Regions from separate parts of the Paenibacillus sp. 79R4 genome, predicted to be linked through region 1. Evidence: a T-box and tRNA genes for the amino acid it is inferred to sense, from the RefSeq annotation. Region 1 holds a T-box; the other regions hold tRNA genes.
The links. A T-box is a leader RNA that pairs with one kind of tRNA and senses whether it is charged. The one in region 1 lies ahead of argS (arginine--tRNA ligase), so its partner is inferred to be a tRNA-Arg.
Positions count from the first base shown of each region.

Region 2: it encodes a tRNA-Arg, which carries the amino acid that the T-box ahead of argS (arginine--tRNA ligase) is inferred to sense. The anticodon was not compared.
Region 3: it encodes a tRNA-Arg, which carries the amino acid that the T-box ahead of argS (arginine--tRNA ligase) is inferred to sense. The anticodon was not compared.
Region 4: it encodes a tRNA-Arg, which carries the amino acid that the T-box ahead of argS (arginine--tRNA ligase) is inferred to sense. The anticodon was not compared.

Region 1 is NZ_QJOT01000017.1:4,922-12,379, reverse strand. It holds gene icd (NADP-dependent isocitrate dehydrogenase) at 1-55, opposite strand, end outside; gene DMN77_RS19710 (citrate/2-methylcitrate synthase) at 480-1,592, opposite strand; gene ytvI (sporulation integral membrane protein YtvI) at 1,944-3,062, shown strand; gene argS (arginine--tRNA ligase) at 3,086-4,837, opposite strand; T-box leader at 4,898-5,127, opposite strand; gene DMN77_RS19695 (FxsA family protein) at 5,306-5,698, opposite strand; gene DMN77_RS19690 (acyl-CoA thioesterase) at 5,788-6,207, opposite strand; gene pyk (pyruvate kinase) at 6,333-7,458, opposite strand, start outside.
Region 2 is NZ_QJOT01000001.1:58,192-65,649, reverse strand. It holds gene DMN77_RS00330 (type 2 periplasmic-binding domain-containing protein) at 1-1,242, opposite strand, end outside; gene DMN77_RS00325 (carbohydrate ABC transporter permease) at 1,302-2,189, opposite strand; gene DMN77_RS00320 (ABC transporter permease) at 2,203-3,162, opposite strand; gene DMN77_RS00315 (LacI family DNA-binding transcriptional regulator) at 3,269-4,288, opposite strand; tRNA gene DMN77_RS00310 (tRNA-Arg) at 4,606-4,680, shown strand; gene clpP (ATP-dependent Clp endopeptidase proteolytic subunit ClpP) at 4,877-5,464, shown strand; gene DMN77_RS00300 (PdaC/SigV domain-containing protein) at 5,544-6,698, opposite strand; gene DMN77_RS00295 (YqeB family protein) at 7,081-7,458, opposite strand, start outside.
Region 3 is NZ_QJOT01000009.1:179,479-186,936, forward strand. It holds gene DMN77_RS14885 (glycosyl hydrolase family 18 protein) at 1-1,288, shown strand, start outside; gene asnB (asparagine synthase (glutamine-hydrolyzing)) at 1,381-3,225, opposite strand; gene DMN77_RS14895 (hypothetical protein) at 3,380-3,688, shown strand; gene DMN77_RS14900 (hypothetical protein) at 3,712-4,092, shown strand; tRNA gene DMN77_RS14905 (tRNA-Arg) at 4,161-4,234, shown strand; gene DMN77_RS14910 (N-acetylmannosamine-6-phosphate 2-epimerase) at 5,029-5,709, shown strand; gene DMN77_RS14915 (ROK family protein) at 5,810-6,751, shown strand; gene DMN77_RS14920 (phosphatase PAP2 family protein) at 6,812-7,458, opposite strand, start outside.
Region 4 is NZ_QJOT01000026.1:43,602-51,059, forward strand. It holds gene nrdG (anaerobic ribonucleoside-triphosphate reductase activating protein) at 1-353, shown strand, start outside; gene DMN77_RS22855 (ribonucleoside-diphosphate reductase subunit alpha) at 553-2,886, shown strand; gene DMN77_RS22860 (ribonucleotide-diphosphate reductase subunit beta) at 2,949-3,980, shown strand; gene DMN77_RS22865 (SDR family oxidoreductase) at 4,070-4,945, opposite strand; tRNA gene DMN77_RS22870 (tRNA-Arg) at 5,059-5,133, shown strand; gene DMN77_RS22875 (hypothetical protein) at 5,189-5,428, opposite strand; gene DMN77_RS24325 (helix-turn-helix transcriptional regulator) at 5,516-5,722, shown strand; gene DMN77_RS22885 (VanZ family protein) at 6,494-7,012, shown strand; gene DMN77_RS22890 (hypothetical protein) at 7,281-7,458, shown strand, end outside.

The DNA.
Region 1 (7,458 bases):
CGATTACGATTTTTTCTCCTTCTGTTGGAAGGTCAAACTTAGTAAGTTGCAGCATGTTTATAGGTTCCTCCTCGTATATATTTAATGAACAGGCTATTCACCTGATTCTCATTCTAACAAAGGTTGTTTAAAAAGTCCCTCTTTGATAAAAAACAAAACTTGGCCAATTCAAGGCTTAAGCGATCGCGAGATGAAAAAGGCGGGTTTTCTTGCGATATAAAATTTCATCAGCTTCCGTTGATAAGGAATAAATTTTATATCTAACAGGAAGCAGCACTAAAAGGTGCATATCGGCATTGAAGCTTGAACCCGCAGGCCTAAGCGAATGCTTACGAAGTGATGTTTCCTGAGGAAACATCTTAAGTGCTCACGTACTAACTATATACGCTGCACTTCTCCTGCTCCTGCTTCATCCAACCTTCCCGAAGCCAAATTTAGGCATGTATTAACTACTGGCGGGAAGATTTCCCGCCAGACCATTATCTGAGATCAATTGGAATATATTTCTGATTGATAAGACCCGTGTATTCAGCGCGCGGACGAATAATCCGGTTATCGTCAAGCTGTTCGAGAATATGCGCAGACCAACCGGACAAGCGGCTGATCGCGAAGATCGGAGTAAATAAATCGGATGGAATTCCAAGCATGGTATATACCGAAGCAGAATAGAAATCGACATTGGGTCTAAGACCCTTTTGGCCCGTTACCAATTCTTCAATTCTTGCTGACATCTCGAATAAGGTGGAATCTCCCTTAAGCAAGCCGAGCTGTCGAGACATCTTCTGTAGATGTTTGGCACGCGGATCGCCATTCTTGTATACGCGATGTCCAAAGCCCATAATCTTCTCTCTGTTCGCAATCTTATTTAGAATATAAGGCTCTACATTATCAAGGCTGCCGATTTCGGACAGCATCTTCATCACCGCTTCATTGGCTCCACCGTGCAGCGGTCCCTTCAGGGTTCCAATCGCAGCCGTGATCCCCGAATAAATATCCGAGAGTGTCGCAATGGTCACGCGAGCCGAGAAGGTTGATGCATTCAGCTCATGGTCCGCGTGCAGCACAAGCGCCTGGTCCAGAGCTTTGACGGCTACAACATCCGGTTCTTCACCCGTCATCATATACAGAAAATTGTGCGCGATTGATACATTCTTCAATGGAGCGAGCGGCTCCTTGCCTTCGCGAATCCGGGCAAAAGCGGCAATAATTGTAGGAATCTGCGCTTGTAATTTAATTGCCTTAATCTGATTGCTTTCTCTGGAGATGTCATTCGCATTTTCATCATATAGAGCTAGTGCCGATACGGCCGTACGCAAAACAGCCATCGTGTTGGCATCGGACGGGAACAACTTCAATTGAGCCAGCAATGGCTCCGGAATAGCCGCAAAATCACTCAACTGCTGCTGCAGAAAAGCAAGCTGGGTCTGAGTTGGCAGCTTCCCATACCAGAGCAAATAAGCAGTCTCTTCGAAACTTGCCCGTTCCGCCAGATCATCGATATTAATGCCTCGATAAGCCAGCACGCCATCATGTATGGAGCTGATTGAGGAAGTCGCAGCGACAATGCCCTCAAGTCCTTTGGTAGCTGTCATGTACATCTCTCCTTCAAATACGAAATTGGGAAAATAAACCATTGAAAACATTTTCAATTTTGAAGTTTAAAATTTTCGTAATATAGCATCGCGGATGAAATATTAGGGAGGAACTGACACTAAAACTCTTTTAAATAATCATACTGGATTTCTAGGAGCAAGGGAACAACTTGAGTCGTTATAGACACATCAAATTATTTTTTCACACATATAAAGAAATTTTTGTAATCTCTTCCGAATTGCAACGACAAAAGTCACATCATCCAATAAATTTTGTTTCTGTAATACTAATTTTGAAAGAGAAATAGAAATAGAGTAAAACCTGTCCAATCCAAAAAAGGGGGGATACGAATGGATTACATGGTTGTAAAACGAGTACTGCGCGGTGCCTGGGTATGTCTTGCGGTGCTGGCAGTTTGCCTTACATTTTATTGGGTACTGCCGCTCATATACCCTTTTCTGATCGCATGGATTATCGCCTATGCCATGAATCCATTTGTCCAGTGGATGCAAGAGACCTTAAAGCTGCCGCGCTGGGCTTCCGTCATACTGGCCATACTTGTCTACTTCTCAGCCGGAGCCATCGTCATTACAGCTGCCGTCACCCGTATGGTTAAGGAAATGATTCATCTTGCGGACACCGCTAATGAGCATATCGGGGAGTGGCGCGATCAGTTCATCTCTTGGGGCCAGAACGAGGAGCTGCAAAGACTGTTTAATGAAATAAATTCTTTTATCGTACGGAATCCAGGCTACGGCGACACCTTCACTAAAAATATTGATAATGCTGCGCTAACGATTAGCAACGCCATTTCCCGAATCATTACCAGCTTCCTTAATGGAGTCATTAACGTGATTACCTCATTGCCCAGCCTGGGCCTGATTTTATTAATTATCCTGCTGTCTGCCTTCTTCATTAGCAACGGTTGGGATAAGAACAAGCGGATGATCCTCGGAATTATGCCTAAGGGATGGTTCAAAATGGGAGGGGTTATACGGAACAATTTGCAAATGGCGTTATTCGGGTACCTGCGGGCCCAGTTCATTATGATCTCGATTACCGCCTTCGTCGTCTGCATCGGACTTCTCATCCTGCGAGTCGATTCACCGGTAACTTATGCTATTCTGATCGGACTGGTCGATTTGCTGCCTTACTTAGGCGTCGGCACGATTCTCATCCCGTGGCTCGTCTATGCCTTCATGACAGGCAACATCGCGCTGGGCATCGGGCTTTCTATTTTATACGGAGTTGTTCTTGTATCCAGACAACTGATCGAGCCCAAGGTGCTGGCGACTAGCGTCGGGCTCGATCCATTGCCTACTATGATCTCTTTGTTCGTCGGCTTGCAGCTGTTCGGCGTACTCGGGCTTATTATCGGGCCCGTCGCCCTCGTCGTCATTAATGCCGTTATTAAAGCCGGCGTCTTCCATGAGCTGAGGGACTATATCATGAACGGAAGAACGCAATAATGCCGCGCGTCTCCCTTATACAGCTACATTTCCTCCGGTGCTTGCAATCCGATCAGACGGAATCCATTTTGAAGTGTAATTTGCACGCACTTGACCAAAGCAAGACGAGCCGCTCTTAGCTTCTCATCTTCCACAAGAATCGGGCAATCATGATAAAAGCGGTTGAAAGCCTGGGCAAGGTCAATTAAATAGCGAGTAACGATCGACGGCTCTAGCTTGACTGCGGCTTGTACGATCCGTTCCGGGAACAAGGCCAATTCCTTTAATATAGCAATCTCCGTAGAATACTGCAGCTTGCCGGGATCGAATTGCTCGGCCAGTAGTGAGGCCTCGACCATCTTCTTGCCGGGAGGGAGATCCGCAGCCGCTTTACGCAATACACTGCAGGTTCTCGCATAGCAATACTGCACATATGGCCCCGTCTCGCCCTCGAAGCTAAGCGCATTATCCCAGGAGAAGACGATATCCTTAATCCGGTTCGCACTCAAATCATTAAAGATGACAGCGCCAACTCCGACCTGACGGGCTACCTCATCTTTATTTTGCAGCTGCGGATTTTTGACTTCGATAATTTCCTTAACCTTCTTAATCGTCTGCTCCAGCACTTCCTCCAGCTTCACGACATTGCCTTTACGGGTCGATAAGCTCATCCCCTCCAGAGTCACTCGGCCAAAGGGAACATGGATCATCTCGTCCTCTGCCCAGTCATAGCCCATCAGCCCTACAACCTTGAACAACTGGGCAAAATGCAGATTCTGGGCGTAGTCCGTGACATACAACGCCTTGTCGAATGAATAGGTCTGCTTACGGTAGAGCGCCGCCGTCACATCCCGAGTATGGTAAAGGGTGCTTCCATCCTTCTTTAGCATCAAAGCCGGAGCCATGTTGTATTGATCGAGACGAACAAGCCAGGCCCCTTCATCCTCCTCCAGAAGCTGTTTATCCTTCAGCTCCTGGATCACCGGCTCCATCTTATCGTTATAGAAGCTCTCCCCTGTAAAATAATCGAATTCCACACCGAGCAGGTCATATATTTTCTGGAATTCCGCCAGACTGATATCGACAAAGCGCTGCCAAAGGGCCAGCACTTCCTCGTTACCTTGCTCCATCTTCAGGAAGCAGGCTCTCGCTTCATCCTCCAGACCAGGATCACGCTCTGCTTCCTCATGGAACTTTACATACAGACCCAGCAGCTCATCAATCGCGCCTTGCTCCAGCCGTGCTTCATCGCCCCATAGCCGATAGGCGACAATCAATTTCCCGAACTGAGTGCCCCAATCGCCCAGATGGTTAATCCCGATGGATTGATAGCCTAAGAAGGAATGAATCCGATAGAGCGCATTGCCGATAACCGTTGAACGCAGATGGCCAACGTGAAATGGCTTGGCGATATTGGGCGAGGAGAAATCGATCACGATCGTCTTCCCGGCGCCGATATCTTTAGATCCGTAACGCTCTCCTGCGTTAAGAATCGTATGCACGACGCTCCCGGCGAGGTAGCTCTGCTTCAGGAAGAAATTCAAGTATCCGGACACCGACTCGATCCGGTCGATAAAATCACCTTCCGCTGCCTTCGGCTCCAGCGCTTCTTTCAGCTCAGCAGCAATCTGCAGCGGAGATTTCCGCAGCTTCTTGCTAAGTTTGAAGCAGGGCAGGGACAGATCCCCCAGCGCCCCCTCCTTCGGATACTCCAGCAACGCCAGTATCTCCTGTGCAGGAGTATCGGCCAGCAGCTCCGAGATCCATTGTGCAACTTTTGATTTTGCCATATCCATAATCTTCAGCTCCTTATTTCTATATCCAAAATAACAAATAAAAAAGCCCCTCATCTCTATTGAAGAGACGAGAGACTTATATTCCCGCGGTACCACTCTACGTGCCGGACCTGCTGATCCAACCTGCTTAAGGCTGGTTAACGTCCAGCTGCCGGATCTCCCTACTCACCTTAGCTTCAGAAGACCATCTCCCGGGTGCGCTTCGCTCATCCTGTTCTGCACCGGCTTGCACCCTCCCGGCTCGCTAATTGCAGGTTAGTATAAGCTACTCTCCCGATCGTAGAATTTTATATAGATAGTTAAAAAGTCCGCCTTCGATAAGAAAACCAATCCATCCAAATTCATGGATAAGCGGCTATAATTCAGCAGCAGCTTTTCTGGCGATATAGAATCTCATCCGCTTTGGTGCTGAAAACCGGACTTTTGAACATTCAATTTAAAATATTGTATACATGAAACCGAGATAAGTCAACGGCGATAAAAGGTGATCGAACCATCCTTCATCTTCTTCTCTATCCATTTCAAGAGCAGCTTCCGGTAGATCATACGGGTGAGCGGGAACACCATCGTAAACCCGATAATGTCCGTAACGAAGCCGGGAATCAGCAGCAGAATCCCCCCAAAGAATACACACATTCCATCCAACATCGTGCGTCCGGGAATCTGTCCGCCATTCATTTGCGATTTCGCATCTGCCATCACTTTGCTGCCTTCGAACTGCATCATCAAGCCGCCGATGATCGAAGTCGCAACGGTCAGGAAGATCGTCTTGCCTACGCCCAGCCTTCCACCAACCTCAGCATATCCCCAAAACTCTACAATTGGAAATAATACAATCAAAACGGCAATCCATTTGCGCATAAATAACTCCTTTTCACCAGCAAGTTTCTTCAGCAAAAAATACCTATGAATCATATTTTACCGTTTTGAGACTCCAGAATCAAAATTGTTCAGGACTTGCTTGCTTTCTCAAATGCAGCATACCATTCAGGAAACACTTTTTTGAATTGCACAGGCTTAAAGTCCTCGCACCTAACGACATAATGGACCGATGTACCTACAACGCATAATGTCCCCTCACCGTTAAACACTTCATAAGCATATTCGGTCTTAACTCCCCCGTTCTGCTTGATCCAGGTGCGAAGCAGCACCTCTTCACCATAACGGACTCCCCGCTTATATTCGACCTTCATCTCCTGAACCGGGGAGATATAACCGGACTGCTCCATCTCGAAATAACTCAAGCCCAGGTCCTGGATTAATTTCAACCGGCCGACCTCAAACCACTCCAAATAATGCGAGTGATAAATAATCCCCATCATATCATATTCAAAATATTTAGGCGTGATGCCGAGCTCGCTTACATACATGCTCTATAATTCCTCCTCTTGTGCTTAAATATATCGATATCTATTGAAAAAAAAGCAATGGCACACCGTTGCCGGTTGTCCCATTGCTTCTTATCTCCATGCACTATATCCGTGCATCTTATCCATTAATTATGAACTTGGCCAACCTTGATCAGGTTCGTCGAACCGGAGCTTCCCAGAGGAATTCCAGCAGTAATGACTACGAGATCTCCATCAACAACGACACCGGATTCAAGTCCGCCCTTCATAGCATTGTCGAACATTTCATCCGTTGATGTAGCTGTATGGCCTTTAACCGGAATAACGCCCCAGTTCAAAGCAAGGCGACGCAAGGTTTGTTCTTGGGTCGTTACAGCAATGATCGGTGCTTGCGGACGATACTTCGATACCATGCGAGCTGTATAACCCGTTTCTGTCGAAGTAATGATTGCCTTAGCGTTCAGTTCAAGCGCAGAAGTTGTAACAGCTTGGCTGATTGCTTCGGTAACAGTAGTCTCTTGAGCGATTCTTTGCTTCACGAGAATACCATGATAATCAAGCGCAGATTCAGCCTTCTCAGCGATGCGGGACATCGTCTGAACAGACTCAACCGGATATTTACCAGCAGCTGTCTCACCGGAAAGCATGATTGCATCTGTACCGTCAAGGATTGCATTCGCTACGTCACTTGCTTCAGCGCGAGTAGGTCTCGGGTTGCGTTGCATGGAGTCCAGCATTTGCGTTGCCGTAATAACTGGCTTGCCAACGCGGTTACATTTCTCGATCATCAATTTTTGCACGAGCGGCACATCTTCAGCAGGAATTTCCACGCCAAGGTCACCACGTGCTACCATCAAGCCGTCGGACACTTCAAGGATTTCATCCAGGTTGTCCACACCTTGCTGGTTCTCAATTTTGGAGATAATCTGGATGTGTGCTGCGTTCGAGCTTTCGAGCAGTTTACGAATTTCAAGTACGTCGCTTGCTTTACGAACGAAGGAAGCCGCAATGAAATCGATGCCTTGTTCAATCCCAAACTTGATATCGTTAGCGTCTTTCTCTGTAATACCTGGCAAAGAGATGTTCACGCCTGGAACGTTAACACCCTTCTTGCTCTTGATCGTACCGCCATTAACAATGCGGCATTTGATTTCCGTACCTTGAACTTCTTCAACGGCCAATCCGATCAGACCATCGTCGATCAGAATAGTCGAACCCACTTTCACATCTCCAGGAAGCTCTTTGTAAGTGACGGAGATACGGTTCTTGTCA
Region 2 (7,458 bases), on a different contig from region 1:
TTCAGGCAACAACTCATATTTGCCGTCGCCGATCGATTTATATGTTTCGCCTTCGATTCCGTAGTTCACCAGCATTTGACCTTCGTCACTAAGCAGGTAGGTGAAGATTTGAATCGCCTTGGCAGGGTCCTTACAATCCTTCGTAATAAAGTTAATCATCCAGCCGGTAATTCCGGATTGGTCCAATGTCGGCTGGTTGCCAACGGTACTCTGTGGTCCATCAATCGCAATATATTCTTTACCCTGATTCGCACTCAGGAAGATCTGCAGGTTGCCGCCCTGCTGCGGTGTTCCGTCAAGAAGCATCGTTGCATATTTACCGGACTTAACTTTCTCTTCGAAGGCTGGACCGTCATCAGCGAAGCTGTCATCGCTAATGCTGCCATCCCTATAAACGGTGTTCAGGGTTTTCAGCCATGTCAGATAGTCTTCGTCCAGGTTACGGTTGTAGAAGCCGTTGTTGCTATCTTCGAGCGGTACACCGATGAAGTCCTGCAATACTTCACCCAGAGAACCGGTGCCCTCCCCGATGGAGTTGAAGCCAAATGGAATCAGGCTTGGGAACTTCGCTTTAATATCCTTCAGTACACTTTGGAATTCCTCCGGTTTGCTCATGCTTGGATTACCCAGCGCTTCGTATACGTCCTTGCGGATTACGAAAGCTGTCTTCGCCGGGATTTGTCCACTATCATAGTCCACCTGCGTATTGGAATAGTCCGGATATCCATAGGTCTTGCCGTCCTTCAGCTTGAACCAGTTCAACGTATCCTGCGCCGCTACTTTATTGAAATAAGGATCATACTTCTCAGCCAGATCGTTCAGGGAATACGCCCATGTATCTGCCTTCTGTACAACAGGAGAGCTGGCACCAAATGTCGTGATCAGATCCGGCATTTCGCCACCGGCGAAAAAGGTGTTCAACTTGGTGTCATCACCCGTAATGAACTTGATATTTACGTTCAGATCCTCCTGGATCTTTTTCGTTACGACATCTTTGCCAAATTCCGTGTTCCACCAGTCAGCATTCACATACCAGGTCAACTCGGTTGGCGCTTCTTTCTTATCCAACTGCCATGCCGGCGTATCCGCGCTTGGCGTGTAACGGTCTTCAATGGAAGCTAATTCGCCTTTCTTGCCTCCGCCCTTGGAGCCACCGCAACCGCTAACAATTAAAGCTACAGCCATCAAGGCAATACCAAGCTTAATTCCCGTCCTTCTCATGCTCTTCTTGCTCTCTTTCATTTTTTACCCTCCCTTTGATAGATAGAACTTTAAGACTGTGCGCTTATTCAGAAGTATTCCTACTCTTTTACCGCCCCTAACATCATGCCTGAGATGAAGTACTTCTGTAATATTGGATACATCACAACGATCGGCAATGTCGTAATGACAATCGTTGCTAGTTGGACCCCTTTGGTCGTTGTCTCGATGACCGCTGAACCCCCGATATTTTGCATCGACTGGGTTTGCGACTGAACGATAATTTCATACAGCTTCATCTGCAGCGGATACAGAGTCTTATCCGTCACATACAGCTTGGTTGTCATGAAGTCGTTCCACTGGCCAACCCCGTTGAACAGCGCAATCGTGGCAATCGCCGGCATGGACAGAGGGATGAATATTTTCAGGAATACCCGCCAGTCTCCCGCCCCGTCCATCTTTGCCGATTCTTCGAGCGAATCAGGCACATTACGGAAGAAGTTCATCAGGATAATTACGTCGTAATAGCTGAATAATGCCGGTATGATATACACCCAGAAGCTGTTCAGCAAACCGAGCGATTTGATTAACAGGTATGTTGGAATCATTCCGCCGGAGAAGAACATCGTAATGACCCCCATCGTCACATACATCTTGCGGCCGCGAACCTTCTGCTTGCTAAGCCCGTAACCGATCATGGCACAGAAGAAGACGTGGGTGATAACCCCAATAACGGTCTTGGCAACAGATATGAAAAAGGATTGCCAAATGCTTGAATCTCTAAATACAGCTTCATAGTTCTCGAGCGAAAATTCCTTTGGCCAGAAGATGAATCCGCCCTCGGCGAGGGACTTTCCCGAGCTGAAGGAAGATATAATGACATTCCACAGCGGAACGATAATAATAATGCTAAAGATCAGGAGCAGCGTTACATTCACAGTGTCAAATATTCGACTATCGATGTCTTTTTTAAGCGTATTTCGATTCACAAGAATGCCCCCTCTATAAAACCGATTGGTTGTCGTTTAATTTACTTGTCACCTTATTTGCAGTAACAAGCAGAATGACGGAGACGATAGAGACGCCTAAACCAACCGCGGTTGCATATGAGAAGTCGCCTTGCGTCATCCCCATACGATACACATAGGAATTGATAACTTCCGCTCTGACACGGTTCTGCGAGTTTATCAGAACGAGCGTCTGATCAAGGTTCGACCCCAATAAACCGCTTACAGTAAGGATCAAGTTCAAGCTGATAATCATCTTCATGTTCGGCAGGGTAATATTCCAGATCTGTCTCATACGGCTCGCACCATCAATCTTTGCTGCCTCATAATAGGTCGGATCAATCTTGGCCATTATCGCCAAATACAAAATTGTCCCCCAGCCTGCCTCCTTCCAGATGTCCGACAAGGTAGCAATCCACCAATACTTGCCCGGATCGAGCAAAATATTTTGCGGGTTAGTGATCACCCCAAGTCCGATTAAAATCTGGTTGAACAAGCCCGAAGTGGAGAGCCAAGTAATCAGCATACCGCCGAGTACGATCCAGGACAGGAAGTGCGGAAGATACGAGATGGTCTGTACCATCTTCTTGAACCGCCCCATGCCCAGTTCATAAATCATAATTGCCAATATGATGGGGATAACGAAGCCGATCAATAGCTTCAGGAAGCTGATGCCCAGCGTATTGATTACGGAATCCCAGAAATATCGGTCCGACAGGATGATTCTGAAATTCTCAAGCCCTACCCAAGGCGCAGAATCCAGAGTATCGATAACGGTGTAATTCTTGAAAGCGATCGTCAGACCATAAATGGGTACGTAACAAAAAATAATCATAAAAATAACGCCCGGGATAATCATCGATTGAATTTCCCACTGGTTCTTGAAGTCTACGCAAAATTGCTTAACCCTTTGTCCCATAGGCTTCTTAGCAGGTGCTCCGGCTAACTTCTCCATTTAAGACTCCCCCTCTTTTAGTAGCAAATCCAATAAAAACGTTTTTATTTTTGCAAAAAATGGCCCTACTCGCTGCAAAAAAAGGAATGACCCTATATTTGTCTTTCTAAATAAGATCATCCCGCTTTATCTTTACCTGACAAGAACCGCGCACTACAATCTCGCTAGACAGCTTCTGCAGTTTGCCCTGCTCCTTCTTCTGAATCAATCGAACCAGGTGATCGATGACAAGCATCCCTTGTCTGGCAATCTGGTTCCTTACCGTCGTGAGCGGCGGCGAGAAATATTGAGCAATTTCAATATCGTCGAAGCCCATGACGCTTATATCCTCGGGAATTCTGTATCCCTCTGACTTTAAGGCGCGAATACATCCGATTGCACTCAAATCGTTCCCCGCCAAATATGCGTCCGGTACTTTGTCATGATGCGAGCGGAGGAATGATTTCACCACATTGTAAGATCCTTCTTCCTCAAAATACCCTTGTAAAATATAATCTTCATCCGTCTCCAGCCGATGCTCCCGAAGTGCAGCCAAATATCCTTCTCGCCGCTGTACGCTGTCATACATTGTATCAACGCCTGATATATAAGCGATTTTCTTATGTCCCAGACTAATCAAATATTTAGTCGCCTCATAACCGGCCACATACGAATCGAAGATCACGCTTCCCATCGTCTCGTTCTCCATGACCCGATCCAGAAATACCGCCTTGATCTTGTCTTTCTCCATCGCTGCGATGTCGTTCTCATCAATTTTGAGCTCTTCGTAAATAACCACACCATCGACACGCCGACCAAGAATATTGCTCATAATAACCTGTTTCTCCTTGGTAACGAATACGTTCAAGCCATAACCCAGGCGCTCACATTCGCGGGCCATCGACTCAACCAAAATGTAGAAATACGGCCCTGACACGCTGGTTGTAAAGAAGCCCAGCATCTTCGTCTTGCCTGACTTCAGCAGCTTCCCATTCAAGTTCGGCACATAATTCATACGCTTTGCTACCTTGAGTACATGCGACTTCGTCTCCGGAGTCAACACATCCACATCGTTTAATGCATTGGAAACCGTAGAAATGGATACCCCGGCTTCTCTAGCAACGTCCTTAATTGTAACTTTCGCCATTGGTGATCGTCCTTTTTAACAAAAACGTTTTTATAGATTTAAATTAACATAAAACGCTTTCAAAGACAATAACTTTATTTTATATCTCAAAAAGCTTTATTTCAGCGGGCTAACTCTCTACTTTCCGCCAATCAATATAGAGATTCAGGGAGCTATTTGATCAAACTCAATAGAAGACAGGCCGTTCAAACCTCAGCCAGCGGTTCTCGAGCCGCAACTCCTTATAGTCAATAGGCAATCAATTTTAAGGAGTAATGAATTTCTCTTGCATTTTAGTCTCTAATGCCATATAATCAATTTTGTTGCACTAAAATTACGCGCCCGTGGTCCAATGGATATGACGTAGGCCTCCGGAGCCTGAGATCGAGGTTCGATTCCTCGCGGGCGCGCCATAATTTTTCATACAAAACCCGTTGTGGGCTTTTTTATTGCCTTGAGTTTGACTATCTTTGACTTTTGATAAAAAGTTAGTTATTATAGGATTACAAATCATCAATTCCGTCAATTCTGGAATTGATCGAACTAATATATGAACAGCTTGAAACCAAGGGAGCTTCCCTGTGGGCTAATAATAAGGAGGGTTTATCGGTGAGTTATATTCCAATGGTTGTTGAACAGAGTAACCGTGGCGAACGTGCTTACGACATTTATTCCAGATTGCTGAAAGACCGCATCATTTTCCTTGGTACACAGGTTAATGACGTCGTAGCCAATTCCATTATTGCGCAGATGTTATTCCTGGATGCCGAAGATCCCGGCAAAGACATTCATTTGTACATTAACAGCCCTGGCGGTTCGATTACAGCCGGCATGGCCATTTTCGATACGATGCAATTTATCAAATCCGATGTATCCACCATTTGTGTTGGTTTAGCTGCTTCCATGGGAGCTTTCCTGCTGAATGCAGGCGCACCTGGCAAGCGATTTGCCCTGCCGAACAGTGAGATTATGATCCATCAGCCGCTTGGCGGCGCAGAAGGTCAAGCGACGGATATCGAGATCCGCGCCCGCCGCATTCTCAAAATGCGCGACAATTTGAATCGGATTCTCGCCGAGCGTACTGGCAAGCCGCTGGAGCAAATCGAGCGCGATACGGACCGCGACAACTTCATGAGCGCTGTAGAGGCCATGGAATACGGATTGGTCGACAAGGTTATCGATAAAGCCAACGCTTAATAGGGACAATAAGAACAGCAGGCCTGGACTTCCAGACCTGCTGTTTTGCTGTCTTTTATGTGATGATGGGCTCGGGCTCCTACTTAGCGATTTTCGACGGTTTCACCCCAAGCTCTGAGAATGAGAAATAGAACTCAGGGAAGCCGTTCACATAAGGCAAATACTCGTACAACGGCAGGAAGATTACGACTCCATCATTTTTCAGATAATAGCTTGGATTCTTGCCAATTGTCTTGAAGCCGCCAAAATACCCCTCGGTCGCCTCCAATTGCTTGGCAATCGCCGGATCGACAATGTTGCGGTAATCCGGATTGTCCTTCAGCACTTCGTCGAGCGTCAGCAGCTTTCCGTCACTGAGCCGGAAGGTCAAGCCTTCACGAACAGGGTTGCCATGTGCCCCACCCGTATATGAATAATACTGCAAGAGAATACTTAACAGCCCTTCACGATTGAATGTCACCGTGTAGTTGCCCAAAAACTGATAGGGCTCACCATTTGGAGAGGGACCTGCCTTTGTCTCTTGTAGCGATTGCTTGATAAATTCATCCGTCTTGCTCTGCAGTACGCTGTTGATTTTCCGCTCCGCAGTTTTATTCTTAAGTCCGCTGACCTGAGGGTACTCGACCTTAATCATGGCCTCGGGGATCGACTTATCGACCACGCGGGTCCCTACTCTGATCTTGTTCAGCTTATGCGGAACGAGGTCCAGCGTCTGCTTGGACGCATCATAAGTCGAGGTAAATCCCAGATGATCTGTCAGTACCTTGGCCGATACATAAGGCTGACCATTCAGCTCTTTCCATTCATAGGGAAGCACTTGCGTACTCCCGTTTACAACCGCCCAAGCTCCGTCCTCTTTCGGGGTGAGCTGAACTACAACATGATCTCGTCTCAGAAAATAGCGGTTGCTGCCTTTATCGTATTTAACCTTTACTTTTAACCCTCTCTCGATAAGCTCCAGCGGAACAAGCACATCCTGTTGCCCTTGTATGCCCTGCAGCTTCAGCGGCTTGCCCTTTAGGGTAATCTGCACAGAGGCAGGCTCCTGGTCAGAGTTCCGTACAGCAGCCCCCTGAGGCAGGGATTCTGCCCCGCCTGTTTCACCTGTTATGTGGTTGTTGTCCAATATAGCAGCCGATGCAGGTACAGAACCCCCTAGACCGCTTATAGTAATTACTGCTATCAACACAATAGCCAGAGCAGAAGCCATTACCTTTGAGATCCTAGTTGTCATTGGACTTCTCGTCCTCCTTTCATAGTTATCCCAATTTTTCCCCTGCTGTCCAGAATTCATGCAAATGACGGAAGATTACTGCTTTATAAGGGACAATAAATAGATACAGGAGATAAACATACCACTTGAGGGCTAGTACCTATGAAGGAACGGAATCCATAACAGGCTCGATCAACTTCGGCCTAATCTAACGAAACTGAGGAACGCTATGTAAGGGAAAATCCGCATGATGTGAATCTAACGAAACGGTAGAGCGTTATTCATGCTAATTTAGACCCGAATAGCTCTTTTTTGATCAAATAGCGATATCCTGTTTCGTTAGATTTTTTGGAGGCCACTTTATGCCCAAATAACGATTGCCAGTTTCGTTAACACGATCAAACTAGGGCCTCCGTCCATGCATGCGCCAATACTGCCGTTTTTTTTCGTCGCGAACCGTAACACCCAGCTTGGAAAGCTCTTTGCGCAGATCCTCCGCATCCTCTTTATCTTCTCTGTCAATAGCCTTCTCCCTTGCCAGGAATAATGCATTTGCACCCGGGGACAGCCCGGGAGCATCGGCTACCCATCGCGCATATTCTTCAGCAAATGGGTCTTGCTCACGCCAGTCATATCCGGCGCGGATAAACGCTTCCGCTATAGCTTTAGACTTCCCATCCGCCTCGTCCCGGAAAAGCTCACGCCCGTTCATATCCAACAGGACCAACTGCTTCCGATCCAGAAAGATCGCGGCCACCTCCTGTCTTGCAAAGACCCGTTC
Region 3 (7,458 bases), on a different contig from region 1:
CGCAGCATCGGAGATTCTGAATGTGAAGACAGATACGGATTCGGGCTCGACCTCTCCATCCGGAGGCGGTTCCAGTTCCGGGGGAGGAACGGCACCCGCACCTCAACCGGAATCCAAAGACAAGGGAGCACTACCGATGAAAGTCGTTAAGGAAGGCGAGAAAGCTATCGTCACTCTTCCCGTTGCAGATACGGTAAAATCGATTAAAAATGCACAGACGACCTCCTTCAAGCTCATTCTTGAGCAAGGATTAAAGCAGGCGGAAATTACCTTGCCGCAAGAGGTGACCGCGGCGCTTGCCGAACTCGACGATTCCAATCTAACCGTCGTCTTGAATGGAATGGAATTCAGCCTCCCAGCGTCCATGTTCCCTAGCGGGACTTCAATTAAGTTGACGTTAGGTGCGATTGATCCTGCGTTAGAGGGAGCATTGCAGGCGCTGCTGGCTGGTAAGAAAACCTATGGTCAGCCTTTTGAGCTCAAGCTAGAGAGTTTATCTGCGGATGGCAAGACAACCGAACCGCTCTCCTTCGGCAATATTTATGTGAGCGGTAAAGTAAGCTTCAATGCAGCGGGCGTAGATACCGGACGCATCGCCGGGGTGGCCTATATACCGGGCAAGGATCATTTGCATGCCGTACCGGCCTTGTTCGGAAAAAATGCCGATTTGATTACGGCTGAGCTGAAATTAAATGCTAACGGAATTTTCACACTGATCGATCATGGGGGCTCCGGCTTCCAAGACAATCTGGACTGGGCTGCTCAAGATATTTCAGCGGCTGTCACGAAGATGATCGCTTCCGGAGATTCGGCTGATCAGTTCGGGGCGAAGCGCAGTATTACGCGTGCCGAAGTGATCGCCATGATTGTCAGAGGGCTGGGGCTTATCCCACAAGAGAACAGTACAGCGCCTTATGCTGACGTAAGTCTGGATTCCTTATTCGCTGAGGAAATTGCTGCAGCGAAGCAGGCAGGCCTGGTCCAGGGGAGATCCGCAGACCGCTTTGATCCGGATGCGGCGATTACCCGTCAGGAACTGGCGGTAATGCTGGCTAATGCGATGAAATACGCTGGTCAGAGCAGTACAGCTAATGTCTCTGTGCTGGCAGGCTTTAAGGATAGCCAAGAGATCGCAGCCTATGCGCAGAGCTCGATGGCCCTGATGGTAGAGCAGAACATTATGAAGGGAGTCTCTGCAACCTCCTTGTCACCTGGTACGAATGTAACGAAAGCACAAATGGCCGTAACAGTCATGAGAATGCTTCGGTCGCTTGGCTTATCGAATTAGTTGAGTATTTTTATAAGAGAGGGACTGTCCGTCCGGCTAAGTTCATGATGAACTCGGCCGGGGACAGTCCCTCTTGAATTTCTTCTCCTTGATTAACGGATGGTGACACGGTAATGCGAGAGCCAGTAATTCACTTGTGTCAGATAGGCGAATAGCTGAGGTCCGGACATCAGCTGGCCGAACCAGGGTAGATTGCTGGACGCTTCTGGCGAGGCGGCGATGGAACGTATTTTATCCGCGTCGATCAGAGGAAGAATCGGCGATGCCGGATTATCGAGAATGTCGAGCATTTGTCCTTTTACTTTGGCTAGATAGTCGGGATGATGCGTCTTTGGATAGGGGCTTTTTTTACGGTAGAGAACGTCCTCGGGAAGAAGGCCTTCAAGCGCTTTGCGCAGAATGCCCTTCTCGCGGCCGCCAACGGTCTTAATCTCCCATGGAATATTCCAGACATATTGGACGAGGCGATGGTCACAGAAGGGAACGCGAACCTCAAGTCCGGCCCCCATGCTCATCCGATCCTTGCGGTCCAGCAGCGTGGGCATGAAGCGGGTAATGTTGAGATATGACATCCGTCTCATCCGGGCTTGGTCTTCAGTTTCCCCGTTTAAATAGGGGACTTCCGCCACGGCCTGGCTGTATCTGTCCGCAACATACTGCTCGGGGCGAATCCAGTCTCTAATTTCAGGGGACAGCAGGCTTGCGCGGAGCTCAGTGGCTACTGACCAAGGGAAGGTGCCGGACTCCAGCAATTCCTTACGATGGAACCAAGGGTATCCGCCGAACACCTCGTCGGCCGCTTCGCCGGAAATCGCAACGGTCGCTCCTTTTTTGATCTCTCTGCAAAATAACAACAGCGAGGCATCGACGTCGGCCATGCCAGGCAGATCGCGAGCCAAAGTAGAGTCCGTCAGGGCGTCAACCAGCTCCGGAGTATCAAAGGTAATCCAGTGATGCTCAGTTCCAAGCTCCTCTACCATTCGCTTGATCCAGGGGGCGTCCGCTCCGGGCTGGAAGCTGTGAGCCTTGAAATATTGGTCATTCCCTTCGTAATCCACCGAATACGTATGCATCTGTCCCTGGCCGCTTCTGCGGTAATAATCGACGGCTAACGCAGTCAGGGCGCTGGAGTCAAGCCCTCCTGACAGGAGGGTGCAGACGGGCACATCGGAGATGAGCTGCCGATCCATTGTGTCCTGCAGCAGCGTGCGGACATGAGCAGCCGTCTCCTCTATGCTGTGTTCATGAGCCTGTGCTTCAAGCTTCCAATACGAGAAGCGGCGCAGTCCCGAGCGGTTGAAGATCATAACCTGTCCGGGCAGCAGTTCCTGGATGTTGCGGTAAACCCCGTGTCCCGGCGTTCGGGCCGGACCGATAACGAATATTTCCGCCAACCCTTCAGGGCCGACCGAGGCCTCGACCTTCGGGTGCTGGAGCACGGCTTTGGGTTCGGAACCGAACACCAGAGTACCGCCTGCTTCGCTATAGAAGAGAGGTTTCACACCGAGGCGATCCCGGGCAAATAATATTTGCTCGCGTACACTATCCCATATGGCAAAAGCAAATATTCCGTTAAGGCGTTCTACCGCATCGGGTCCCCACTCGATATAAGCCTGGAGCAGAACTTCGGTGTCGCAGTTGGTCCTGAAATGGCGTCCGCGTTGCCGCAATTCTTCCTTTAGCTCCGGGGCGTTATAAATTTCACCGTTATATACAATAGTAAAGACCGCCTGTTCCTCCTGGAGGGTCATCGGTTGAGCTCCGTTCTCCGGGTCCATAACACTGAGGCGGCGATGACCGAAGGCGCAGGGACCTGAAATCCATGTGCCTTGTGCATCAGGGCCCCTTGCCTCAAGGCAGGAGGTCATGGATAGAACCAGATCCAGCTCTCCGCTCAGATCCCGGTTCCATTCGATAAAGCCGGTAATTCCGCACATATGTGGTTTCTCCTCTCTATGATGGCTTCCGTTCCCGTTCGTTAAACCGGGCGAAAAGTAATAACACATTATGCCGGAAGGAGGCATAAAATGTCTGTCCCTTACGGAAAACTATGACTAAAATAGATGACCAGGCTTGAAGGGAGCGGAATAAATGGAGAAAAAAACATATTATGTGTCCGTACACGGGCGTTCGGTACTTGATGACCCGCAGGCAACCTCTTATGAATGGGTGATTCAGGCTACGCCGGAGGAGGTTGATGCGATCAGTCATATGCTGGAGCTGCTTGGAGAGAAGGAGGAGAGTACCTTCCTCGCTTATACCTACCCATGGCCGGACAGCCCGGAGGATACGGTGAATAGCAGCTATCAGAGCGTGCTGGACGATTTGTACCGCGAGATTTGCCGTCTTGGCACGGAGGAGACAAGGCAGCTGCTGAGTCGCATAGGATATGAGAATTAAGGAGTCGGGAGGATAAGAATGAAATGTATTATATAAAAGAGGCCAAGGTTACCCGGTTAACAGAAATAGAGGGAGTGGTATGTGCGGAAATCGCAGTGAGTCCCGGTGCGGTAGATGACCCCGAGCTGCTGGTGTATGTATCTCGTTCTGTTGGGAATGGCAGTGAGGCGCAATATGAGATCATCAGAATGCTGTGGAGCGATGCGGGAATGGAGACCGATTGGTTCAACAATGATCTGCATCAGGCATACGGTGTCATTGCTGAGGAGCAGTTCGGGGATGAGGGATGGCCCGAGCCCGCGGTTCAGCGGGAGCAGTTCAAGCAGTTATTGCTTGAATATTCAGGGGTCACCGAAAGCTTGAAAGAGAAGTTTTCTTCCTCCTCAAAATCCCATAAAATGTAATTTAACGTCAAATAAAACCTCTTGAAAAATAAGCCAAATGCGATATAATAAATATCGCATTCTTTTTTGTCCCAGTAGCTCAGCAGGATAGAGCAACGGCCTTCTAAGCCGTCGGTCAGGGGTTCGAATCCCTTCTGGGACGTAGATGTAAAGAGCTCTCCATTATGGAGAGCTCTTTTTTGCGTCCTGTGGGATGGAGAACCCCATGGGTGTACGTTGAAGTGAACCCATTTGCGGACGTGTGAAAGGGAGGGGCAGTCTCGCGCCGTGGAGCGAATCCCCGACAGGGGCGTAGCCTCCGAAGGCCAGTTTATCAGCGTAAGCGCCTGATCGGTCCGCCCATGTCTTGAGCGGATTACTCGGGCATGATTGACAGGCTGATAAGTACGACCACGCTAGTATTAGAATTCCTGCCCCCTGTGCCTTAGGTTAGGGGAGAATACCGGACCGCTTTCGTTCGCCTAGAGAGCTAGATCGTTGGAGGCGTCCAGCCTTTTGCCTATATGCTTTGTTAGCACTAATCGGGACATATTTTTATTTTTTTCCCATCCCTCTGTTTGCCGTTTGCGGGCATCTCCTTTTCAGCATTCTTTGGGTGAGAGTCTCTGGGGGGCGTACGTATTCCCCTAAAATCGTTCTCACTCTTTTTTTGTGCATGGTGTGTGGCTCGTGGGCACGATTATGGCTGTCAAACATATAGGTTATCCAGTTGAACAAAAGTTTGCTCTTTCGGCGCTCTTTACCTAAATCAAGGTTTTTTTGTATTTATGAGGAAGTCGAATCAGTGAATAGGTGTTTACAAAGCTGAGGTACACAACTATAATTGAAGAAAATAACCTTTATTTATTTTATAAAAGGAGATTATATCCTAAAATTAAAGAAGTATTGAAATCCAATCCAAGATAAAGAAAAAATCGGTATAAGGAGAGTTGTACTATGCTGCATTCCATCATTCAATCTCTTAAGGGGGGGCTTATTGTGTCCTGTCAGGCCCTTGAGGGCGAGCCTTTCTATGGTAGCGACTATATGGCACGTTTTGCTATAGCGGCAGAAATGGGCAAAGCGGTAGGAATTAGAGCGAACACGCCACAGGATATCAGGGCCATCAAGCAGGTGAGTCATTTACCTCTAATCGGCCTATGGAAGCAAGATTACAGCGGTTCTGACGTTTACATAACCCCTACGTTGCAAGAGATCGAAGGTGTGATCGCGGCCGGAGCAGATATTGTAGCTATGGATGCAACCTTGCGCCCCAGACCAGGAGGTATGAATCTAGCGGAGATCGTGGAAAAGATCAGGGAGAAACATCAGGTTTTATTAATGGCAGATGTATCCACCGTTGCCGAAGGGGAAGAGGCGGAAAAATTAGGGTTCGATCTCATCTCCACCACTTTGTCTGGTTATACGGACTATAGCCCGCAGGGTGAAGAACCGGATATTCAGTTGGTTGCAGATCTCAGCCGGAAAGTCGGCATTCCTGTGTTAGCTGAGGGAAAGATTTATACTCCTGGGCAGGCATCACAGTGTATCCAAGCAGGGGCTTACGCCGTAGTCATTGGTGGCGCTATTACCAGACCACAATTAATTACAAAGAAATTCACCGATGCTATACGATAATAATAGGTCTTATTAATTTAAACCATTGATATATTATGCACAGCGGGGTTTGCACCATTCAACATTGTATGATGAACCGATAGAGATGGAGGCTGAACGAATGCGGCATACAGAAGAAGTGGCCATCGGTTTGGATATTGGCGGTACGAACATTAAATCAGGAATTGTAAATGCCCGGGGAGAGGTTCTCCATCACTTAAGCCTTCCGACGAAGGCGCATGAAGGCGGAGAGGCATTATTAAGCCGAATTGCTGAAATTACGAAAGAAATGGCGCTTTATTCCGACAGCAGGGGTTGGAAGGTAGCGGGTGTTGGCATTGGCACAGCGGGACAAGTTAATAGGCGTACAGGCGTCGTTATGGGGGCCACAGCCAATTTGCCGGGATGGTCCGGAATGGAGCTTGGCAATCGGCTGCAATCTCTATCCGGCTTGTCCGTAATGGTCGATAATGATGCGAACGCGATGGCTTTCGGGGAAGCATGGGTAGGATCGGGGAGAGGCTGGAAGGATTTCATCTGCATTACCTTGGGTACAGGTATAGGAGGCTGTCTGATTATCGATCATCGGCCATATCCGGGGCGCGACGGGTTTGCCGGAGAGATAGGACATCATGTTATTAGCATTGATGGCTATCCGTGTAATTGTGGCAGAACGGGCTGCTGGGAGCAATATGCTTCTGCAACAGGCTTGATGAGATTGGTGAAGGAGGCCGGGCCGGAAATGGCGGAGATCCATAAGCCGGAAAGGGTATTCGCCTTGGCGCAGAGCGGGAGCGAAGCAGCCATGCACGTTCTTGAGCAGTATACGCGTTATATTGCGGCAGGGTTAGCCAATATGGTCCATATCTTTAATCCGGAAGGAATCGTCATTGGAGGGGCCATTACCGGTCAAGGAGACTTCTTGCTGAAGCCCGTCCGTGATCAGCTATCGCTGCAATTGCTCCCCGTGTTCAGGGAGAGAGCAGAGGAGATTGAAGTTGTTGCGGCATCTTTGGGGGATCATGGCGGAGTCGTTGGAGCTGTCGCAGGTTATTTTATTTAAAATCATACAAAGAATCAAAAAGCTCTCCCAATAGCGGAGAGCTTTTTCTGTATCTGACAATTAGGCATTGATCCCGCGCTGATGCACCTGTCCTTTGGAAGAACGACTGCGATATAAGCTGGGGAGCCGGAACAATACCAGAATATAAAATTCAACAAGGGCGATACCTGCGATCGCATCGGCAAGGACATGCTGCTTGATAAGCAGGGTAGAAGCGATAATGATCAAGGACATGCCGCTGATAAGAAGCGTATTTACACGGTTGCGAGCCGGACTGGTCCAGATCAACCGCATCACCATATAACTGGAGAAGCAATGAATGCTTGGAAAGCAGTTAAACGGCAAATCACGATTATAGATATATTTTACAATTAGACTGAACGGGTCATTTCCGGTGATGGTTGGCCGGGGCACCGTAGTCTGAAACATTAAGTAAATGACGTAACATGATAAGGCCGAGATCGTGTACAGCAGCAAGGAGCGGTAATACGACTTACGGTCTTTGAAGAAGAAATAAACAATACATACATAGATAAAAAATATCCAGATTCCATAAGGAAGCGCAAAATACTTAACGAATGGAGTCGCCTGATCAAATGAGGTGCCAAGGTAGTAGACCTGCGCTTTCGGGCGATTTACAAGTTTGTACAGAGCGCCAAGCACTGGAAAAATCAGCATGAGCAACAAAGGCAGCCAGCCTCTCCATT
Region 4 (7,458 bases), on a different contig from region 1:
TCTCGGATATTAAAAATAACCCTCTATTAAGCGGGGTCTCTATTCTTGGCGGCGATCCCTTTTTCTCTGCTGAAGAGGTCAATGATTTCATCGATCGATTGCGCCAGGAAGCTGGCCCGGTTCCGATCTGGATATATACAGGATATACATTTGAAGAACTGCTGGCGATGCCGGGTACCCCGGAATTTGGCCTGCTGGAACGCTGTGATGTTCTTGTCGATGGAAGATTTATAAAAAATTTAAGGGACCCCTCTCTGCTCTATCGAGGCAGCTCTAACCAGCGTATTATAAGGATTCCAGAGAGCTTGGCAGCCCAAAAAGTTATAGATTGGGAACCCTTGTACTCTTTCTAGCCTACCTCGTTTCTTGTATAATTGATAATCTGTGATGTTTCTCACAGTGAATATGGTGAAATATATACCAACCGGCGCGACATACTCTCTCAGCGCCCCTTTTTTTCGCTGTTTATTTGCAATTTTAAATAACAAGTTTTGTAGTTTCGCACAGCTTTGGCTGCTGCCTGATCTTATATCACGAAAGCGAGGATATTCCATGCCATCATTTGTAACCAAACCTAATAACCGCCAACTGGCGTTCGACAGCGAGCGTCTGGGCATCTACGCCGACCGTATTCTGGAGGGCTTGAACAAAATCGATAAGGAGCGCCTGCTGCGCGGTGTGCAATCCAAATTGAGACGCGATGTCGTTACCGGAGAGGAGATCAGCAGTGCATTTACGATGTCTGCGCTTGAGCTCGTGACCAAGGAAGAGCCGGAGTGGAAATTCGCCGCTGCCCGCGCCCTGCTGACATCCCTGTATAAGAAGGCCGCCGTGAACCGCCGCTATAAATCTTATCCGGATCAGCCTTACGGTTCGTTCTACCATCTGATCTCCGACCTATGCAAGAGCGGTATCTATCGTGAAGAATTGCTAGAGTACTATACTAAAGAACAAATCGACGAGCTTGGAGAGGTAATTGACCCATCCTGTGATTTACTGTTCGACTATATCGGGCTGCTTACGCTATCCGAGCGTTATCTGGCTGCTGACTTTGAAGGTCGCACCATGGAGCTGCCGCAAGAACGCTACATGGTCATTGCCATGTACTTGATGCATAAAGAACCGGCAGAGAGACGGATGGAGCTTGTCAAAGAAGCCTACTGGGCGATGAGCCATATTTACATGACCGCGGCAACGCCAACGATGTCCAATGCCGGCAAGAAGGTAGCCGGGCAGCTCTCCAGCTGCTTCATCGATACCGTTGACGATTCCCTCGAAGGGATCTTCGACTCCAATACCGATGTGGCTCGCCTCAGCAAGATGGGCGGCGGAATCGGTGTCTATCTCGGCAAAGTCCGGGCCCGTGGATCAGATATCCGCGGCCACAAGAACACAAGCTCTGGCGTCATCCCCTGGATTCGCCAGCTTAACAACACCGCGGTCAGCGTAGACCAGCTTGGCACGCGCAAAGGCGCAATCGCCGTCTACCTTGACGTATTTCATAAAGATATTCTCTCCTTCCTCGACCTGAAGCTTAACAACGGGGATGAGCGGATGCGCGCGCATGATATTTTCCATGGCGTATGTCTGCCTGACTTGTTCATGGAGGCTGTAGAGAACCGGGGTGAGTGGAATCTGTTCTGCCCGCATGAAGTGAAGAAGACGATGGGCTGGAAGGACGCAAACGGACGTCCGCTGGGCTTGGAGGATTTCTATGATGAGGAAGTCGGCAAGGGCGAATTCCGCGAGAAATATCAAGAAGCAGTGGATCACCCCACCCTGTCCCGGATCACAATGCCGGCCATTGACATTATGAAGCGAATTATGAAGTCGCAGCTGGAGACGGGAACACCTTACATGTTCTATCGCGATACTGTCAACCGTGCGAATCCGAACCGGAACCACGGTATGGTCTACTCCTCCAATCTATGTACGGAGATTATGCAGAACCAATCGCCAACAGTCGTTGAGCAAGAGGAACTCGTAACCAAAGATGGCCAGACCCGGATCGTCATCTCTAAAATTCCTGGCGATTTCGTTGTCTGCAACCTGAACTCGATCCACCTGGCACGTGCTGTACCTGCCGGAGTCCTGGATCGTCTCGTACCGATTCAGACACGTATGCTGGATAACGTCATTGACATTAATAATATTGAGGTGCTTCAAGCACAATATACCAACAGCCAATACCGTGCTATCGGGCTGGGTACCTTCGGTTTGCACCATCTGCTCGCACTTGAGGGCATCCGCTGGGAATCCGAGGAGGCTGTACAATATAACGATGCTCTATATGAGAAGATCAACTACCTGCTGATCAGATCAAGTATGGAACTGGCGATTGAAAAAGGCCGCTATCCGAAGTTTACAGGCTCGGACTGGGATAACGGACATTACTTTACTTCCCGTGGTTATGTTGACGGTTCGCGTGAAGGCAAATTCGTAACAACAGAGCAATGGAAAGAGCTGATGGGACAAGTCCATGAGAACGGCGTACGCAACGCCTGGATGTTCGCTATCGCGCCTAACGGATCGACCTCAATCATTGCCGGCTCTACCGCCAGCATCGATCCGCTTTATGAACTTCTTTCCTATGAAGAGAAAACAACCTATAAAGTCGCGAACCCGGCTCCAGACCTGTCCGAGAAGACGATCTGGTATTACAAGACCGCGTTCATGATCGATCAGCACTGGTCCATCAATATGGCCAGCGCCCGTCAACGCCATATCGACCAAGCGCAAAGTTTCAACCTTTATGTACGCCCGGACATCAAAGCAACCGAATTCCTGGAGCTGCATCTGCATGCCTGGAAGGCTGGCATCAAGACAACTTATTATGTCCGCAGCCGTGCATTGACTATTGAAGAGTGCGAATCCTGCGCATCATAATCCTATTTTTGATACTGATAGATTTGCAAGATTATTAATATTAGGAGATGGACTAAATGACACTGCAATTACAGGAGATCTTTAACACTAAGGCTCCCAACAAATCAACCCGTATCATTAATGGCGAATGCTCCGGTATTGTGAACTGGGACGACATCCGTATGCCGCATATGTATAAGCTGTACAAGGTGCTGCTGCTCAATTACTGGATTGCCGATGAAATCCCGATGAGTAAAGATGCCCAGCAGTTCCCGCTGCTTGAGCCTGAGGAACAGCGCACCTTCAAGATCAACATCGGCCTCTTAGCCGTGCTTGATTCGATGCAGACGATGTTCGTCGGCGATGTGAAGCGCTATTTAACCGATTCTTCCCTGGAAGCGATCGCGGCAGTCATCGCCCAGCAGGAGGTTGTGCATAACCAATCCTATTCCTATGTATTGTCCTCTCTCGTATCCGATCAGGAGCAGAAGGAGATTTTTGAATATTGGAAGCATGATCCGGTACTGCTGGACCGCAATACGTTCATCTCCGAGATCTATCAGAACTTCCGCAACGAACAGACACCTCAAACCTTCTTTGAGGCGCTGGTAGCCGACTTGATTTTGGAAGGCATTTTCTTCTACAGTACCTTTGCCTTCTTCTATAACCTGGCTCGCGATCAGAAGATGATGGGGACCAGTCAGATGATCTCCTATATCCAACGCGATGAGAACCAGCACTGCTACTTCTTCGCCGAAGTATTCAAGCAGCTGCTCACCGATTATCCGGAACTGCATACTCCGGAAAATATGGATTATGTCTATCGCACAATTAACCGTGCGGTTGAGCTCGAGACCAACTGGGCGCATTATACGCTCAAGCAGGTACGAGGCATCGACCTGAACGAATTGTCCGATTACATCAAATACATCGCCAATAAACGCCTTAAATTGATGGGGCTGGACAAAGCATACGAAGGCGTTGACGTCAACTGCATGCCTTGGATCAAGCCATTCTCCGATGAAGCGCTCAATGCAACAAAGACGGACTTCTTCGAAGCTAAATCCCGCAACTACGGCAAAGTCGGCGACGACAACGGATTTGATGATCTGTAAGAATTGATTAAAAAGGCACCGAGGTACCGGGCAATCCCGATCACTTCTGTGCCTTTTCACTATATACAAGTTATATTTGCTGCATATCCCTATTTCCCCATAAACTGCTCCAGTGCTGCCTTCACCGTGGTGAACCGATTCCCGATCAGCTTGACCAAATCCTCGGATGCGAAACTGAATTGCCCCGCAGCAATAGCGGGATAAATAGCCTGGGTCATAAACGCCGCTGCTGCTCCCGGCGTCCCGGTTGCCACGAGGCGTTCATAGGCCTGTTCAGAGCTTAAATCCGCATGCTTGACCAGTGTACCAGATACCTCGGACAAAATTTGCACAAACTCATCATACGTAAAAGGATGCGGATGCGCCAGTTCATAGGTTTGGCATTCATGTCCTGAGCCGGTTAATACGTTGGCCGCAGCCAGTGCCAGGTCATTACGGGTCACATAGTTCACTTTGGCTCCTGCTGAGGCAGATACGAGCTCACCCGATTCGATCACTCCATGCAGGCCAGGATTTACGAGAATATCCATATAAAATCCGTTGCGCAGAAAAGTATAAGGAATCCCCGTCGTTCGAATCGCATATTCTGTCGCGAGATGAAGATTTTCCAGTCCCAACGCGGACTTTTCTGGAAATGCAAGGCTGGTATAAGCGATAAAGCCTACCTTTGCATCTCTCGCCGCTTCAACGACCCGGGCATGCTGGGCAATACGATGGGTGTTATCCAAGGATGGGCTGGAGATGAAGAGCAGCTTATCCACATTTTCAAAGGCCGCAAGCATGGAGGCTTCATCTTCATAATCTCCATAGCGAATCTGAAGGCCCAGATCAGCCAGCGGTTTGGCTTTCTCGGGATTGCGAACCACAGCAATCATATCTCCAGCAGACACGTTACGCTCCAACAAATGGAGGATCGTCATTTCTCCGAGCTGTCCTGTAGCACCGGTAATTGCGATTTTACTCATAAGACCGTCTCCTTTGCCGCTTAATTGTATTTTCGGATTCCCTTTTTACGATTATTATTTTATAATATCTTTATGTCGATTTTTCATGACATCTTGAAAGTACAATTTCATAGGCGCCCGTAGCTCAGCAGGATAGAGCGACAGTTTCCTAAACTGTGCGTCGCGGGTTCGAATCCCGCCGTGGCGCGTAAAAAACCCTTGTATATCAAGGGTTTTCCCTTTTTAACACCGAGTGAATCCGAGTCAAATTATGGACATCCAAGTGACTTTTGTCCCCAGTCCGTCCCCAGTCTCCCCCCCCCCCTTTAAATAATCACCATCATTTAAAGGATCAAAGTGAAAGGTTTGTGCCCAAGTCGGAGAAACGGCATAAACACAAGCAGGCAGTTCTATATTTTTTACTGTTAGAATCGCTCTAATATAGATTATTGCATTTTCCTCTTCAATGTCCCATGGGACTTCAATTTTGTGAATTTTCGCCATTTCTGTCCAGCCCCTATCTTGTGTGTTTTACTTACAGTCTTAGTACATGGTACAATTTACCTTATATAATCTAGAAAGGTGTTAAAAATGGATCTTCCTGAACCGGGGAGAAGCCGTTTACCTGAACTGCTTGCACTGAACAAAATGACCGCTAGACAACTATCCAATCGCATAGGCTGTACCGAAGCCCATATATCTCAGGTTATAAGCGGAAGAAGCTACCTGTCGTATGTACTGGCTTGGAGGGCGTCCAGGGTTTTAAATTGTACAATGGAAGAATTGCACGAATCATGAGTCAGGAGCGGCAGAGGCGAGCCCTCTCCCCCGGCAGGACTTAACAATCATTTAAGTTTTGGATATTTATGTATGTCATAAATCCCCCTCCTGCACAGCGTTTATGGATAACATTAACACTTTTTAATGTCGATTACTGTCGATAAATGCGGATTAAAATAATTTAATGTAAACGATAACATTAGTATAATACGAACATGTGTTCTTATGTATAAAATATATCATTGCATCTAATTACTTAGAGGACATTCAGAGGACAGATAAAGGACATAAATCTTCTGTTTAGATTCAAAAAAAATCCCACCTACCGGTTAAGGCAGAGTGGGATTTTTGCGGCTCCCCGGGTTCAAGGGAGTCTTTTAGGAAGCTATACGGACACAACTAGGGATTAGTTTGTCCAATATAATTATATACAATAAGCGAGTACTGTAGCAAATCTCCAAATTATGACTGCAGGTATTTAAACCTGCAAAAAAAAAAAAAAATCCCACTTGCCGATTAAGGCAAAGTGGGATTGAACCTCCCTAAGGTCAAAGGAAGCCGTTTGCGGTGATCGCCAGACGGGAGGAGCTGACTGCCCTACATTATATTCAATAACAGGTATATCTGCTACTCTGTTTGTAAGCAAAGGGTTGCTTGGATTTGTCTCCAAGCTTCCCTTTTCTGAAATAGCTTGCTGTGCTCGATTATGCTAAGATGTGTGTAGCTCATGGCGGATTCTACAGTGTCGCGCTTCATAGTACCTCACAAAAAACGCATAAGGAGTTACAAATGGAAAAGAAAGAATCAAAACAAAAACTATTAACAACTTGCTTACTTGTAGTCTATTTAATCGTGCTAACTTGGATTATTTTATTTAAAATGCAATTTTCAATTCGAGACTTTGACCATTATCGCAATCTTAACTTAATTCCATTCCATGGATCGACAATAACAAATAATGGGGTTAATTTTTCAGAAATATATAATAATATCATTATATTTGTTCCTTTTGGGCTTTACGTTAGTATGTTGAAAAGTAATTGGCCTTTCTGGAAAAAAGTTGCTCCGATAGCAACTGTAAGTTTACTCTTTGAGGTATCGCAGTTTATATTTGCAATAGGTGCATCTGATATAACTGACCTCATAGGAAATACTCTTGGAGGAGTTATTGGAATTGCAATTCATCTTATTCTTTGTAGACTATTCAAAGCAGATTTTAAAGTAAATAAATTCCTTAATATTTTTTCATTAATCGGGACCATTTGTGTAGTTATATTATTAGCAACTTTAGTAGTATACAACGCCTAAAAATGAGTCGTTCATTTATAAGCTTAAAGAAAGAAGCCCTATCAGTTTTGACGCTGACAGGGCTTCTTCACCGATGCTTTCGGATTGCATAACGGAAATCCGTATATGTATTTTCAATATATCACATTTGTCATTCACTAACAATATATTCCACAAATTCGTCATAAACTACCAAATTACTCCAATTAATCTATATACAAGGGTAAATATGTATGCTATGGTTTATTATAGGTTGGCCAGCCCAGTAAAATATTGGGAGGAAATAGGAATGAAGAAAACAAAGAGATTTAAACTCTCAATCATGACCTTACTCACAGTGTTTTTATTATCATTAGGTGCTTCTTCAGCATTCGCGGCTTACGGATGGGCAGACACGATGGAAACAGCACAAGTAATGTACAACCCTACATCTAACAATTCTTCTTTTAGTTCAACAATTCGTTTAG